DNA from 2 places in the Xanthomonas sp. NCPPB 3218 genome. Region 1 is predicted to be linked to the other one. Evidence: predicted binding sites of a transcription regulator. Region 1 holds the regulator's gene; the other holds the start of a gene.
What was found. The regulator FliA, encoded in region 1, starts transcription of late flagellar genes. The targets are predictions, from matches to a motif close to TAAAGTTTNNCNNNCNNNGGCCGATAA.
Positions count from the first base shown of each region.

Region 2: the regulator FliA is predicted to act here: its motif matches at 3,727-3,753, upstream of AC1PLS_RS12150 (methyl-accepting chemotaxis protein).

Region 1 is NZ_CM161516.1:2,272,302-2,279,572, reverse strand. It holds gene flhA (flagellar biosynthesis protein FlhA) at 1-379, shown strand, start outside; gene flhF (flagellar biosynthesis GTPase FlhF) at 1,255-2,937, shown strand; gene AC1PLS_RS10000 (MinD/ParA family protein) at 2,924-3,808, shown strand; gene AC1PLS_RS09995 (RNA polymerase sigma factor FliA) at 3,805-4,572, shown strand; gene cheY (chemotaxis response regulator CheY) at 4,608-5,000, shown strand; gene AC1PLS_RS09985 (protein phosphatase CheZ) at 5,000-5,626, shown strand; gene AC1PLS_RS09980 (chemotaxis protein CheA) at 5,629-7,271, shown strand, end outside.
Region 2 is NZ_CM161516.1:2,935,779-2,943,049, reverse strand. It holds gene AC1PLS_RS12160 (DEAD/DEAH box helicase) at 1-3,004, shown strand, start outside; gene AC1PLS_RS12155 (DNA-3-methyladenine glycosylase) at 2,944-3,564, opposite strand; gene AC1PLS_RS12150 (methyl-accepting chemotaxis protein) at 3,865-5,523, shown strand; gene AC1PLS_RS12145 (chemotaxis protein CheW) at 5,535-6,044, shown strand; gene AC1PLS_RS12140 (sensor domain-containing diguanylate cyclase) at 6,267-7,271, opposite strand, start outside.

The DNA of each region.
Region 1 (7,271 bases):
GCACAGCCAGGACCCGACCACCCTCACCGCCGCGGTACGCACCTCGCTGGGCCGCTTCATCGTGCAGGAAATCGCCGGCATGTCGGCCGAGCTGCCGGTCTACACGCTGGCCCCGCAGCTGGAGCGCGTGCTGCAGGAATCCACCCACGGCAACGGCGTGGCGCTGGAGCCCGGCCTGGCCGAGCGCCTGCACCAGAGCCTGGCCGATTGCGTCGGCAAGCAGGAAGCGCGCAACGAACCGGCGGTCGTGCTGGTGCCCGGCCAGGTCCGCGCCGCCCTGGCCCGCCTGGTCCGCCACAGCGTCCCGTCCCTGTCGGTGCTGGCCTACAGCGAAGTGCCCGAAGACAAGCGCCTGAAGCTGGTCGGCACGATCAGCTGAAACCGCCCGCCGACGTAGGAGCGCACCCGGGCGCGACAGGCGTTACCGGCACGGCCCGTCGCGCCCAGGTGCGCTCCTACGACAGGCCAGGCAAGCCGACAACACACCGCAGACGCCGACACCACGGTAGGAGCGCACCCGGGCGCGACAGGCGTTACCGGCACAGCCCATCGCGCCCAGGTGCGCTCCTACGATAGGCCAGGCAACCCGAGAACACACCGCAGACGCCGACACCACGGTAGGAGCGCACCCGGGCGCGACAGGCGTTACCGGCACGGCCCGTCGCGCCCAGGTGCGCTCCTACGACAGGCCAGGCAATCCGGGAACGCACCGCAGACGCCGACCCCACGGTAGGAGCGCACCCGGGCGCGACAGGCGTTACCGGCACAGCCCGTCGCGCCCAGGTGCGCTCCTACGAACCTACCCACCACGCCGACCAGCACCCGGCGCCGGAAAGCCGCCACTGGTCCGGATCTCCAATCGATTGCACGGCCCTAGCCGTTTTCAGGCATCCCGGGCGCCCCAGGCTTGGCCTTCCGCCCGCCAGCGCATCCGCCCGCACGACGACGCCAGCGCATCGTCACCCCGGAAAAAAGTCAATCACGCCATTGACTTAAAGCGCTCGGACCCGGCCGTACGCACAGCCGCGCCCCGTCCCGATACACCAGCGCCCCCGCGCCGGAACCCCGGCACCCCGTTTTGGCACGCCGCGTGCATTAGCTCTGCCGAGACCGCAGCCAGCGCCACCGCTGCGGGGCGAGAGCAGCACTTGGAACAACCGAACGGGACAGGCAACTCATGACGCTGGCAACACACCCACATTCATCGCGCACCCGTCCGGCGTCCGGCGGGTCCCGTTCCTGGAGGCACTTCGCATGAAAATCAAACGCTTCGTTGCCCCGGACATGCGCACCGCATTCCGCATGGTGCGTGAAGAACACGGCCCGGACGCAGTGATCCTGTCCAATCGCCGCACCGCCGAAGGCATCGAGATCGTCGCTGCCAGCAACTACGACGAAGAACTCGTGCAGCGCGCCCTGGAAACCGCGCGCTCCGAGACGCCGGCCGTTGCCGCCGCGCCAATCCCGTCGGCAGCTGCCCCGCAGGCACCGGCCCCGCAAGCAGCCGCCGCACCGGTCCACGCACCGCTGAAGCCGGCCGCCGATGCCGGCACGAGCCAGCGCCAGCGCGTTGCCAGTGCCGCCGAGGACATGATCGCCGCGATGGCGCTGCGCCAGCCGGTCAACGTGCCGCGCCAGCCGCAGGTGCCCGCACCGGTGCGTAGCGCCGCCATCCCCTCGCCCGCCGCCCAGGCCCTGGCCCACGCCGTTGCGGTGACCGCCGCGCCGCGCCAGGAACACGCGCTGTCGGCCGTGCCGGAACAGCTGTTCGCCGATTTCCTGACCACCGCGCCGGTGCAGCGCGCCGCCGTGCAGGCTGCCCCGGTGCAGGCCCCGACCCCGATCATGGCCGCCGCCGCTGCCCCCGTGCAGGCCGGCTACGACCAGGACGAAGACGCGCTGGACGACGACGCCGACTTCGACCTGGACGCGCTGCCGCAGATCCTGCCGCCGGCCGCGTTGCCGCCGCTGGTGGTCGCCCCGCCGGCGCTGGCCGCGGTGCCGGTCGCCGCCGCCCCGGCGCCGCAGAACGACGAAGAACTCAAGCAGTTGCGTGGCGAGCTGGCGCTGATGCGGCAGATGATCGAGCGCGAAATGAACCGCCTCACCGACGAGCGCCTGCGTGGCTCGCCGGTGCGCGCGCAGGCCCTGGAACTGATGGACGACTACGGCTTCGACGCCGGCCTGATCCGCGACGTGGCACTGCAGATCCCGGCCGATACCGAATTGCACCGCGGCCGCGGGCTGATGCTGGGCCTGCTGTCCAAGCGCCTGCCGGTGGCCCCGGTCGACCCGCTGGAACGCGGCGGCGTGATCGCCCTGGTCGGCCCGACCGGCGCCGGCAAGACCACCACCATCGCCAAGCTCGCCCAGCGCTTCGCCGCCCAGCACGCCCCGCGCGACGTGGCCCTGGTCACCACCGACACCCAGCGCGTCGGCGGCCGCGAGCAGCTGCACAGCTACGGCCGTCAGCTCGGCATCGCCGTGCACGAGGCCGACAGCGCCGAAAGCCTGCTGGAACTGCTCGAGCGCCTGCGCGACTACAAGCTGGTGCTGATCGACACCGCCGGCATGGGCCAGCGCGACCGCGCCCTGGCCGCCCAGCTGAACTGGCTGCGCGCCGCGCACCAGGTCACCTCGCTGCTGGTGCTGCCTGCCAACGCGCACTTTTCCGACCTCGACGAGGTCGTGCGCCGCTTCGCCCACGCCAAGCCCCAGGGCGTGGTGCTGACCAAACTTGACGAGACCGGCCGCTTCGGTAGTGCGCTGTCGGTCGTCGTCGATCACCAAATGCCCATCACCTGGGTGACTGACGGACAGCGGGTCCCCGACGACCTGCACCGCGCCAATGCCGCCAGTCTCGTTCTTCGCCTTGAAGATTTGCGGCGCGCTGCCGATAAGCCCTGTACTCCGGAGCACAACCATGCAGTCGCGTGAATACGCCAAGCTGACCAACGCCTTCCCCCTGTCGGCGACCCGTCCCGAGCCCCTGGGCCCGGTGCGCACCATTGCCGTGACCGGTGGCAAGGGCGGCGTGGGTAAAACCAACATCTCCGCCAACCTGGCCGTGGCGCTGGCCGACATGGGCAAGCGCACCCTGCTGCTGGACGCCGACCTGGGCCTGGCCAACCTGGACGTGGTGCTGGGCCTGTCGCCCAAGTACACCCTGGCCGACCTGATCGCCGGCCGCTGCACGCTGGATGAAGTGATCATCGAAGGCCCCGGCGGCGTGCTGGTGGTCCCGGCCGCCTCCGGCCGCCGCCACATGGCCGAACTGGCCCCGGCCCAGCACATCGGCCTGGTCAACGTGTTCTCCGAGCTGGAACGCGACCTGGACGTGATGGTCATCGACACCGCTGCCGGCATCACCGACAGCGTGCTGACCTTCTGCCAAGCCGCCCAGGACACCGTGGTGGTGGTCTGCGACGAGCCGGCCTCGATCACCGACGCCTACGCGCTGATCAAGGTGCTCTCGCGCGAACGCGGCGTGGACCGCCTGCAGATCATCGCCAACATGGTGCGCGACCCCAACGAGGGCCGCCTGCTGTACGACAAGCTGTCGCGGGTCTGCGAAAAATTCCTCGGCGACGTGTCGCTGAACTACCTCGGCCACGTGCCGCAGGACGACTGGTTGCGCCTGTCGGTGCAGCGCCAGCAGCCGGTCATCAAGGCCTACCCCGCCAGTCCGTCGGCGCAGGCCATTGCAGAAATCGCTCGCCGTACCTCGCGCTGGCAGGCCCCCACCGTGCCGCGCGGCAATGTCGAGTTCTTCGTCGAACGCATCATCCAACGGGGAGTGGCCGCATGAGCACCGCTACCGCAACCACGGCCAGCGCGCAGTACCGCGCCGTGCAGCGCAACAACGCCAACGACATCGTCACCCAGCACGCCGACCTGGTGCGCCGTATCGCCCACCATCTGGCCGCGCGCCTGCCGGCGAGCGTGGAAGTGGACGATCTGATCCAGGCCGGCATGATCGGCCTGATCGAAGCCTCGCGCAGTTACGACTCCGAACAGGGCGCCTCGTTCGAAACCTATGCCTCGATCCGCATCCGCGGCTCGATGATCGACGAGATCCGGCGGGGCGACTGGGTGCCGCGCTCGGCGCACCGCCGCGCACGCGACGCTGCCGCCGCCGTGCGCAAGATCGAACAGCACACCGGCCGCGCCGCCGCCGCCACCGAAGTGGCCGCCGCGATGGAGATGCCGCTGCCCGACTACCTGCGTCTGATGGAAGATGCCGCCCGCGGTCAGGTGCTGAGCCTGGAGTCGCGGATCGAGGATCACGGCGAGCTGGACACCACCGCCAAGGGCGGCCCCAATCCGCAGCAGATGATGGAGCGTGGCGAATTCGGCCGCGAGCTGGGCAAGGCCATCGGCCAGTTGCCCGAGCGCGAGCAGCTGGTGCTGTCGCTGTACTACGAACAGGAATTGAACCTGAAAGAAATCGGCGCCGTGCTCGGTGTCAGCGAATCGCGCGTCTGCCAGATCCATGGCCAGGCGGTGGTGCGTCTGCGCGGCCGCCTCAAGGTCTTCGAACTGGCCGATGCCGGTGTCGAAATTGACGAATGATTTTTTCGCGCATTTTTTAGTGTTAGGAGCTTGATGTGAACAAGAACATGCGGATTTTGATCGTGGACGACTTCTCGACGATGCGACGTATCGTCAAGAATCTGTTGGGCGATCTGGGCTTCACCAATACCGCAGAGGCCGAAGACGGCAACAGCGCATTGGCGGCGTTGCGGGCCGGCCCGTTCGATTTCGTGGTCACCGACTGGAACATGCCCGGCATGACCGGCATCGACCTGCTGCGCAACATCCGCGCCGACGCCAAGCTCAAGCACCTGCCGGTGATGATGGTGACCGCCGAAGCCAAGCGCGAGCAGATCATCGAAGCGGCCCAGTGCGGCGTGAACGGCTACATCATCAAGCCGTTCACCGCACAGACGCTGGAAGAGAAGCTGGGCAAGGTGTTCGAACGTCTGGCGGCGACCGCCTGATGAACGCCACCGTGGAAGCCGATGCCGAACGTGCCGCCCTGATCGAACGCCTGCAGCACGCGCTCGATGCACTGGAAAGCGGTGACCAGGTCGCCTGGCGGCGCGAGGTGGACCACCTCGCCGCGCTGCGCACGCGCCCGATGATGCAGAGCCTGAGCCGGCTCGCGCGCGAACTCGGGCAGGCGCTGGGCGAGCTGCCCACCGTGCCCGAGGAAGCCGGCGAACTGGACGATGCCTGCTCGCGCCTGGACCACGTGGTGGAAATGACCGAGAAGGCCAGCCATCGCACGCTGGACCTGGTCGAGGAATGCCGCGAGCTGGCCAATCAGCTGCGCGACGGTGGCCTGAACCAGGACCAGGGCGCGCTGATGGACAAGATGCGCCATAACCTGACCGAGCTGTCGCTGGCGCAGAGCTACCAGGACCTGAGCGGCCAGATCATCCGTCGCGTGGCCGGGATCGTGCGGCGCGTGCACGAGGGCTTCGGTGCACTCGGCCTGCCGCCGAAGAATCCCGAGCCGAAGAAAGACGACGGCGGTCTTGCCGGTCCTGCAGTCAAGGGCCTGGACCGTCACGCGGTGTCGCAGGACGACGCCGACGACCTGCTGTCCGGATTGGGGCTGTAACCATGAGTGCTGTTCCAGACGATATTGCTGCCGATTTCATTGTCGAGGCCCAGGAAATCCTGGATCGCCTCGGCGAACAGCTGGTGTCGCTGGAACAGGCACCGGACGAAGCCGACCAGCTCAACGCGGTGTTCCGCGGCTTCCACACGCTCAAGGGCGGCGCCGGCTTCCTGGCGATCAAGCCGATGGTGGAGCTCTGCCACGCCGCCGAGGAAACCCTGGGCATGGCGCGCTCCGGCCAGGCGGTGTTGCAGGCGCATCACTTCGATGCCGCGCAACAGTCGCTGGATTATTTGCAGGCCATGCTGGATGCGATGGGCTCGGGCGAAACCGTGCCGCATGCACCGGCCTCGCTGATTGCGCAGTTCGATGCCAAGAGCGGCCCGCCGGCGGTCAAGGCCGCGCCCAAGGCCGCTGCCGCTGCACCCGCACACGATGACGCACACGGCGCTGCTGCGCCGGGCGCCAAGGCCGCGCCCAAGGCGGCGGCCAAGGCGGCCGACGCCGAGCAGACCGTGCGCGTGGACACCAAGCGCCTGGACGCCATCGTCAACCTGATCGGCGAACTGGTGCTGTCGCGCAATCGCCTCAAGACCCTGCGTACCCGCCTGCGCGACGAAGAACTCGACCGCGCGGTCAGCACGCTGGACATCGCCACCGCGCGCCTGCAGACCGCGGTGATGCGCACCCGCATGCAACCGGTCAGCAAGGTGTTCGCGCGCTTTCCCAAGGTGGCCCGCGATGTCGCGCGCACGCTGTCCAAGGAAGTGGAACTGGAACTGATCGGCGCCGAGACGGAACTGGACCGCAACCTGGTCGAAGCCCTGGCCGACCCGCTGGTGCACCTGGTGCGCAACGCGATCGACCACGGCATCGAATCGCCGGCCCTGCGCGAAGCCACCGGCAAGCCGCGCAGTGGTCATGTGCGCCTGTCGGCGCAGCAGGAAGGCGACTACGTCAGCATCGAAATCCAGGATGACGGCGCCGGCATCGACCCCGAACGCCTGCGCGAGATCGCCCGCAACAAGGGCCTGATCGATGCCGAAGCCGCCGCCCGCCTGAGCACCGACGAATGCCTGCATCTGATCTTCATGCCGGGCTTTTCGACCAAGGCCGAAGTCACCGACATCTCCGGCCGCGGCGTGGGCATGGACGTGGTGCAATCGCGCATCCGCGAACTCAGCGGACAGATCCAGATCCAGTCCGAACTGGGCCGCGGCAGCCGCTTCATGATCCGCGTGCCGCTGACCCTGGCCATCCTGCCCACGCTATTGGTGCAGGCCGGCGAAGCGGTGTATGCCCTTCCGCTGGCGCGCGTGGTCGAAGTGCTGCACGCCCCGCAGACCTCGCTGGGCTGGTTCGACGGCCGCGCCGTGCTGGACCGCCGCTCGCATACCCTGCCCCTGATCGACCTGCGCCGCTGGCTGGGCGTGCCCGCCGAACAACCGCCGCTACTGACCGTGGTGCTGCTGCAGGCCGGCGAAACCCGCTTCGGCCTGGTGGTGGACCAGGTCCGCGGCCGCGAGGAAGTGGTGATCAAGCCCCTGCCCCGCGCCCTGCGCGGCCTGCCCGGCTACGCCGGCGCCACCCTGATCGGCGATGGCCGCATGGCGCTGATTCTGGATGTGGATGGATTGCGCTCCAG
Region 2 (7,271 bases), 660 kb from region 1:
CAGCACACGGCTCGGGCCGCGTGCAGGCTACCTGCATCGCGATGCGGTGCATCGACGCCTGCATGCGCGCCGCGGCGCACGCATGACTGCGCTGACCTCCGGCGGCACCATCCCAGAAACCGGCGACTACAGCGTGGTGCTGGAACCGCAGGCCGAAAAGATCGGCACGGTGAACGAGGATTTTGCGGTCGAAAGTCTTACCGGCGACGTGTTCCAGCTCGGCAATGCCAGCTACCGCATCCTACGCGTGGATGCCGGGCGCGTCCGGGTGGAGGACGCCAAGGGCGCGCCACCGAACATCCCGTTCTGGCTGGGCGAGGCGCCCGGCCGCAGCGACGAATTGTCGGCGGCGGTGTCGCGTCTGCGTGGCGAGATTGCGCTGCGGCTGGATAGCCCGCCACATCAGGCGGCCTGCGATTGGCTGCACAACGTGCTGGATCTCTCGGTGGAAGCGGCACGCCAGCTGGTCGACTATCTCGCCCATGCCTGCACCGCGCTGGGCGCGATGCCCACCCAGCAGTGCCTGGTGATGGAGCGCTTCTTCGATGCCAGCGGCGGCACCCAGCTGGTGATCCACTCGCCGTACGGCAGCCGCATCAATCGTGCCTGGGGGCTGGCGTTGCGCAAGCGCTTCTGCCGCACCTTCAACTTCGAACTGCAGGCCGCCGCGACCGAGGATGCGATCGTGTTGTCGCTGTCCACCAGTCATAGTTTTGCCCTGGAGGAGGTGGCGCGCTACCTGCATTCGTCATCGGCAGAGCATGTGTTGATCCAGGCCTTGCTGGATGCGCCGCTGTTCGGCGTGCGCTGGCGCTGGAATGCGACCAATGCGATGGCGCTGCCGCGCTTTGCCGGTGGCAACAAGGTCGCGCCGCAACTGCAACGGATGAAGTCGGAAGATCTGCTGGCGACCGTGTTCCCCGATCAGGTCGCCTGCGCGGAGAATCTGGTCGGCGAGCGCGAGGTGCCGGATCATCCGTTGGTGGCGCAGACACTGGAAGACTGCCTGCATCAGTCCATGGACAGCGAGGGCTGGTTGCAGGTGCTGCGCGGGCTGGAGTCGGGCGCGATCACGCTGGTCGCGCGCGATCTGGCGGCACCGTCGCCGCTGGCGGCCGAAGCCTTGAATGCGCGGCCGTACGCATTCCTGGACGATGCACCGCTGGAAGAACGCCGCACCCAGGCCGTGCAAAGCCGTCGCTACACCCCGCAGAGCAGCGACGACCTGGGGCAGCTCGATCCCGAGGCGATCGCCTCGGTGCGCGAACAGGCCTGGCCGCAGCCGCGCGATGGCGAAGAAATGCACGAAGCATTGGTCGGGCTTGGCGTGCTTCCGGCCGATGAAGCGGGCGATGCGCACTGGCAGGCCTGGTTGGCTGCACTTGCAGGCGATGGGCGTGCCAGCTGTCTTGCGTTCGACGGTGTGCCCGCGCTGTGGATCAGTGCCGAGCGCATCGACTGGTTTGCGCCACTGTATCCGCACGCCGTTGCGCTACCGCCGCTACAGGCGCCGGCAGATTGCCGCGTTGCCGACTGGCAGCGCGACTGGGCCGTGCGCGAGCTGCTGCGCGGCCGCCTGTCTGCGGTCGGCCCGGCGCAGGTGCCGGCCTTGGCCGGCGCCTTGCACCTGCCCGAGTCCGAGATCGTGCTTGCCCTGGCCGCCCTGCAGCGCGAGGGCTATGTCATGGCCGGCCATTTCAACGCGCAGGCACAGGCGGAAGAATGGTGCGAACGTCATCTGCTGGCGCGCATCCATCGCTATACCCTGGGACGCTTGCGTCGCGAGATCGAGCCGGTGGCGCAACGCGATTACGCGCGGTTCCTGTTCGAGTGGCAGCACCTCGACAGTGCCAGCCGGGTGGCGGGGCCGGACGCATTGGCTGGCGTGGTCGGGCAGCTGGAAGGTTTCGAGGCGCCTGCGGTGCTGTGGGAGAGCGAGCTGCTGCCGGCACGCGTGCGCGACTATCAACCGGCCTGGCTGGACGAGCTGTGCACCGCCGGGCGCACCGTGTGGGCGCGGCTGCGGCCCGGTGGTGGCCGCAGCGGTGCCGCGTTGCGCAGCACGCCGATCGTGTTGCTGCCGCGTCGCGAGGCGCAACGTTGGAGCGGCCTGGCACGCGATGCCGACGACGCGCCGCTGGGCTCGCGCGCGCAACGGGTGGCGGGGGTGTTGCAGCAGCAGGGCGCCTTGTTCTTCGACGAGATTGCCGATGCGGCCCGCCTGATGGGCACCGAGCTGGAAGATGCCCTGAGCGAACTGGTGATGCGTGGGCGTGCGCATTGCGACAGCTACGCCGGGCTGCGCGCGCTGCTGGTGCCGGCCTCCAAGCGTCCCTCGGCGCTGTCGCGCCACCGGCGCCGCGCCAGCGCGCTGGGCATCCGCGATGCCGGACGCTGGGCGCCGGTGCGCGCGCTGCCGGAGCTGCCGCTGGCCGAAGCCGGCGAGCGCCACCAGGACATGCTCGAACATGTGGCGCATACCTTGTTGCGGCGCTACGGCGTGGTCTGCTGGCGGCTGCTGGAGCGCGAGGCGGCGTGGTTGCCGCCGTGGCGCGAGTTGCTGCGCATGTATCAGCGGCTGGAAGCGCGTGGCGAAATCCGTGGCGGGCGTTTCATCGCCGGGCTGTCCGGCGAGCAGTTCGCGTTGCCGGATGCGATCGCGGCGCTGCGCCGCGTGCGTGCGCAAGCCTTGCCGCAGCAATGGGTGTGCGTCAGTGCGAGCGACCCGAGCAATCTGTTGGGCAGCCTCCTGCCGGGCGAGCGTGTGGCGCGCGTGCCGGGCAACCGTGTGGCGTATCTCGATGGCCTGCCGATGGCGGTGTGGGCGGCAGATCGCTTCCAGCCGCTGCAGGACCTGAGCGACGAACAGGCCGAGCAGGCCTTGCGACTGCTGCAGCGTGGGCCGGGCGCCGCCGAGCAGACGCCGATGGAGCAATGGCTGGCTCAGTCGCCCGGCAGCACCGCGCGTGCGCCGGTCGCACGCGGCAGCGGACGCGACAGATAGGGATTGTTTGGGACCACCCAGCGCCACGGCGCATCCACCGCCTTGCGGATCCCGATGCGCGGCGTCGCCAGCGGCGCGGAGGGCGGCGGCAGGCCATCGTCCTCGATCCACAGGCGTGCGCCGGCGTCGGTCAGATCCAGCCCGTTGTCCGTCGCGCTCACCCCGAACGCCTGGGCCAGGCGACCGGGACCGGTGGTCAAGGTCTTGAGCGGGGCGGCGTTGCGCGCGGCCTGCATGGTGGCGATCCCGGCCAGCGGTTCGAGCGCGCGGATCAGCACCGCATGCCCGGGCGCGCCACCGCACACCGCGTTGATCGCCCAGTGCATGCCGTAGATGAAATACACATACAGATGCCCCGGTGCGCCGAACATCACCTGCGTGCGCGGGGTCATGCCGCGAAACGAATGTGCGGCCGGATCTTCGCTGCCGCAATACGCCTCGACCTCGGTGATGCGGCCGCGGCGTCCGTCCGCGCTGACCAATACCTTGTTGAGCAAGCGCGGCGCGACCTGGCGGGCATCGTGCGCATAGAAGCTGCGTGGAAGTGCTTGCAATGACATGCGCCAAGCCTAACCGCGCAGTCGTGATGTCCCAGCGGACTGTTCCGGACACGGCAGGAACCAGGGGTAGGAATTTTCCGAACGCGGACCGTACGAGCGCGTGACCGGTCACAAAAGCGCATATCCGATGGTGTGAATACGCGGTTAAGTGCCGTTTGCATCTCAAGCGCGTTTTGCCGTCGCCGATAGCCATTAGCGATTGGTTAGACAAGCCGCACACAGTGAGCGGCACCCGCACCAGGCCACCGGGCGACCCTGCAACGCAGGTCGCGCATGCACCACCTTCAAGAGAACTCCCCAATGTTAGGCAACTTCAGAATCGGAACCAGGCTGATCGTGGCGTTCCTGATCGTCTCGGCGATCGGCGCATGCATCGGGTGGGTGGGTTATTCCAACTCCGGTCGTATCAGCGACCTGTCGACCTCGCTTTACGAGCGCGAGCTGCTTGGCTTGTCGAACGTCAAGGAGGCCAATATCAACCTGATCTACGCCGGCCGCGCACGCGCCAACCTGTTGCTGGCCAGCAGCGCCGAAGAGCGCCAGTCGCATGTGCAGAACATCGACAAGTACACCGCCAAGGTGGTCGATTACATGACGCGCGCGCGTTCCAGCTTCCAGACCGAGGAAGGCAGGAACAAGCTGGCGCAGTTCGACCGCGCCTGGCAGAAATACCTGGAAGAGCGCGGCCGCTTCATCGACGCCGCCAACCGCGAAGCCTTGCGCGACGCCAACCCGGAACTGGCCGAACTCTCGCGCGCGGTGCGTGCCAGCTCGGATGAAGTCGATACCTTGATGACCGATCTGAGCGGCCTGCGCGAGCGCAGCGCTGCCTCGGCCAATGCCGAAGCCGGCAGCATCCACGCGCGTAGCTCAAAGCTGCTGATGGCCATCATCTGCGGCGGCGTGCTGCTCGGCGCGGTTCTCGGCGTGGTGATCAGCCGCAGCGTCACCGGCCCGATCCGCCGCGCGGTGACGGTGGCCAACGGGCTGTCCGAAGGCGATTTGACCATGCGCATCGACGTGCATGGCCGCGACGAAACCGCGCAGCTGCTCGAAGCGATGCGCACGATGGTGCAGAAGCTGTCGCAGGTGGTCGGCGAGGTCAACACCAGTGCCGAAACCCTGGCCAGCGCGTCGGAAGAAGTCAGCGCCACCGCACAGTCGTTGTCGCAGGCCGCCAGCGAACAGGCCGCCGGTGTGGAAGAGACCAGCGCCTCGCTGGAGCAGATGACCGCATCGATCAGCCAGAACACCGAAAACGCCCGCATCACCGATGGCATGGCCACGCAGGCCGCGAAGGAGACCATCGAAGGCGGCGAAGCGGTGGTCGCCACCACCCAGGCGATGAAGCAGATCGCGCAGAAGATCGGCATCATCGACGACATCGCATATCAGACCAATCTGCTCGCGCTCAATGCAGCGATCGAAGCGGCGCGCGCCGGCGAACACGGCAAGGGCTTTGCCGTGGTGGCCGCCGAGGTGCGCAAGCTGGCCGAACGCAGCCAGGTGGCCGCGCAGGAGATCGGCGAGGTGGCCAGTTCCAGCGTCGAACTGGCCGATCGCGCCGGCCGTCTGCTCGACACCATCGTGCCCAGCATCAAGCGCACCTCGGACCTGGTGCAGGAGATTTCCGCGGCTTCCGAAGAGCAATCCTCCGGTGTCAGCCAGATCAATTCGGCGGTGGTGCAGCTGAGCCAGACCACCCAGCAGAACGCCAGCGCATCCGAAGAACTGGCCGCCACTGCCGAGGAAATGAGCGCGCAGGCCGAGCAGTTGCAGCAGAGCATGGCGTTCTTCCGCCTGGGCGGGCAGGGGCCGGCGAGCACGCCGCCCAAGCGCGGCAAGGTGGCGGCCGCACGCCCGGCACGTGCGCCCGGTGCGCGCGGCTGGCGCAGTGACGCAGCACCGGCCTATGCGATGTCCGAGGGCCCGGACGAAGGCCAGTTCGCCCGCTTCTGAGAGACCGATCGATGACTGCACAGACCCCCGATGTGATGCCTGGCGACGCCGATGCGGCGGCCCAGTACCTGACCTTCCAGCTGGATGGCGAAACCTTCGCCATCAGCATTCTTGGCATTCGCGAAATCATCCAGTACCGCGCACCCACGCCGGTGCCGTCGATGCCGGCCTGCGTGCGCGGGGTGATCAACCTGCGCGGTGCGGTGGTGCCGGTGGTGGATCTGCAGTCGCGGCTGGGGCGTGCCGACAGCGCGATCGGCAAGCGCAGCTGCATCGTGATCCTGGCCACCGAGCAGGCGCAGGGAACGCAGGTGATCGGGGTGCTGGTCGATGCGGTCAACGCGGTGATCGAACTGGCCGATCAGGACATCGAAGCGGCGCCATCGTTCGGCACGCATATCCGCCGCGACCTGCTGCGCGGCATGGGCAAGGTGGGCGAGCGCTTCGTGGTGCTGCTGGAGATGGAGCAGGTGCTGCAGGTGGACGAAATTGCCGGCAACACCGATGCGCTGGCAGCCTGAGCCTGGCCAAGCGCCGCTGGCGATACGGCTGCCGCCTGGCAGCTGATCGCTACACGCGTTAGCCACGCAAGACAGGCGCGCTGGCGGGTGTGTGTGCACTGCGGTCGTAAGTGGAAAGACTGCAGCCGTACACAGGCATCGATCTAGCGATTCAAAGTTGCGCAGTCGTGTCGATCAGCGCCCTGCTGGCCTACCTCGCCGAGCCCACGCGCGGTCTGCCGCTCAGTCCTGCCGATGCCAGCCATTGAAGCGCTGCACGCGGTTGCGTCCATTGCTGATCGCGCCCTGCAGGGCGTGCCGCGCGCGCGCCAGCAAGGCATTGCTGTCGAGCGAGGCACCGGCTGCCACCTCGACCAGCCCTGCGCTGATCGTCAATGCGCCGGCTGGCCAGCTGGCCGCTTCGATCGCCTTGCGGACAGCTTCGGTCAGCTCCATTGCCTTGGTTGCCGCTGTTTCCGGCAAGGCAATACAGAGTTGATCCCGGCTCAATCGTGCCACCGTGGCGGCATCCGGCAACTGCGCTTCGATCACCCTGGCAGCCTGGATCAGCGTTGCATCCGCCGCCGCCGCGCCCGCCTGCAATCTCAGCCGTTTGAAGCCATCCAGCTCGATCAGCGCCAGGGCGAGCGATGGCGTGGCGGCAGTGGGCGAGCTCTGTGCGTGTGTCTGCAGCGCATGTTCCAGACCGGCGCGGTTCCACATGCCGGTGAGTTCGTCGCGCAGCGCGTCCAGCTCGACCAGCTTGGCCGCACGGCGCAGCTCGATGGTGTCGACGACCTGCCGTGCCAGCGCCTGCAGTGCGTCGCGCTCGGCCGCCGACAGGCGCCGGGGTGTGCGATCCAGCACGCACAGCGTGCCCAGCGCGATCCCATCGGAGGTCAGCAGCGGGGCGCCGGCATAGAAGCGGATCTGCGGCTCGCCGGTGACCAGCGCATTGCCCACGAAGCGCGCATCCTGGTGGGTGTCGCCAACCTCCATCACCTGGTCGGGTTCGAGGATCGCGTGCGCGCAGAACGACAGTTCGCGCGGGGTTTCGCGTGGCGCCATGCCCAGTTTCGATTTGAACCACTGGCGCTGCGTGTCGATCAGCGAAATCAGGGCCATCGGCGTCCCGCAGACCTCGGCCGCGCTCGAGGCGAAGGCGTCGTAGACCGGCTCCGGTGCAGTGTCCAGCAGCTGGTAGTCCTGCAATGCGGCCAGACGTTCGTCTTCGTTCGCCGGCAGTCG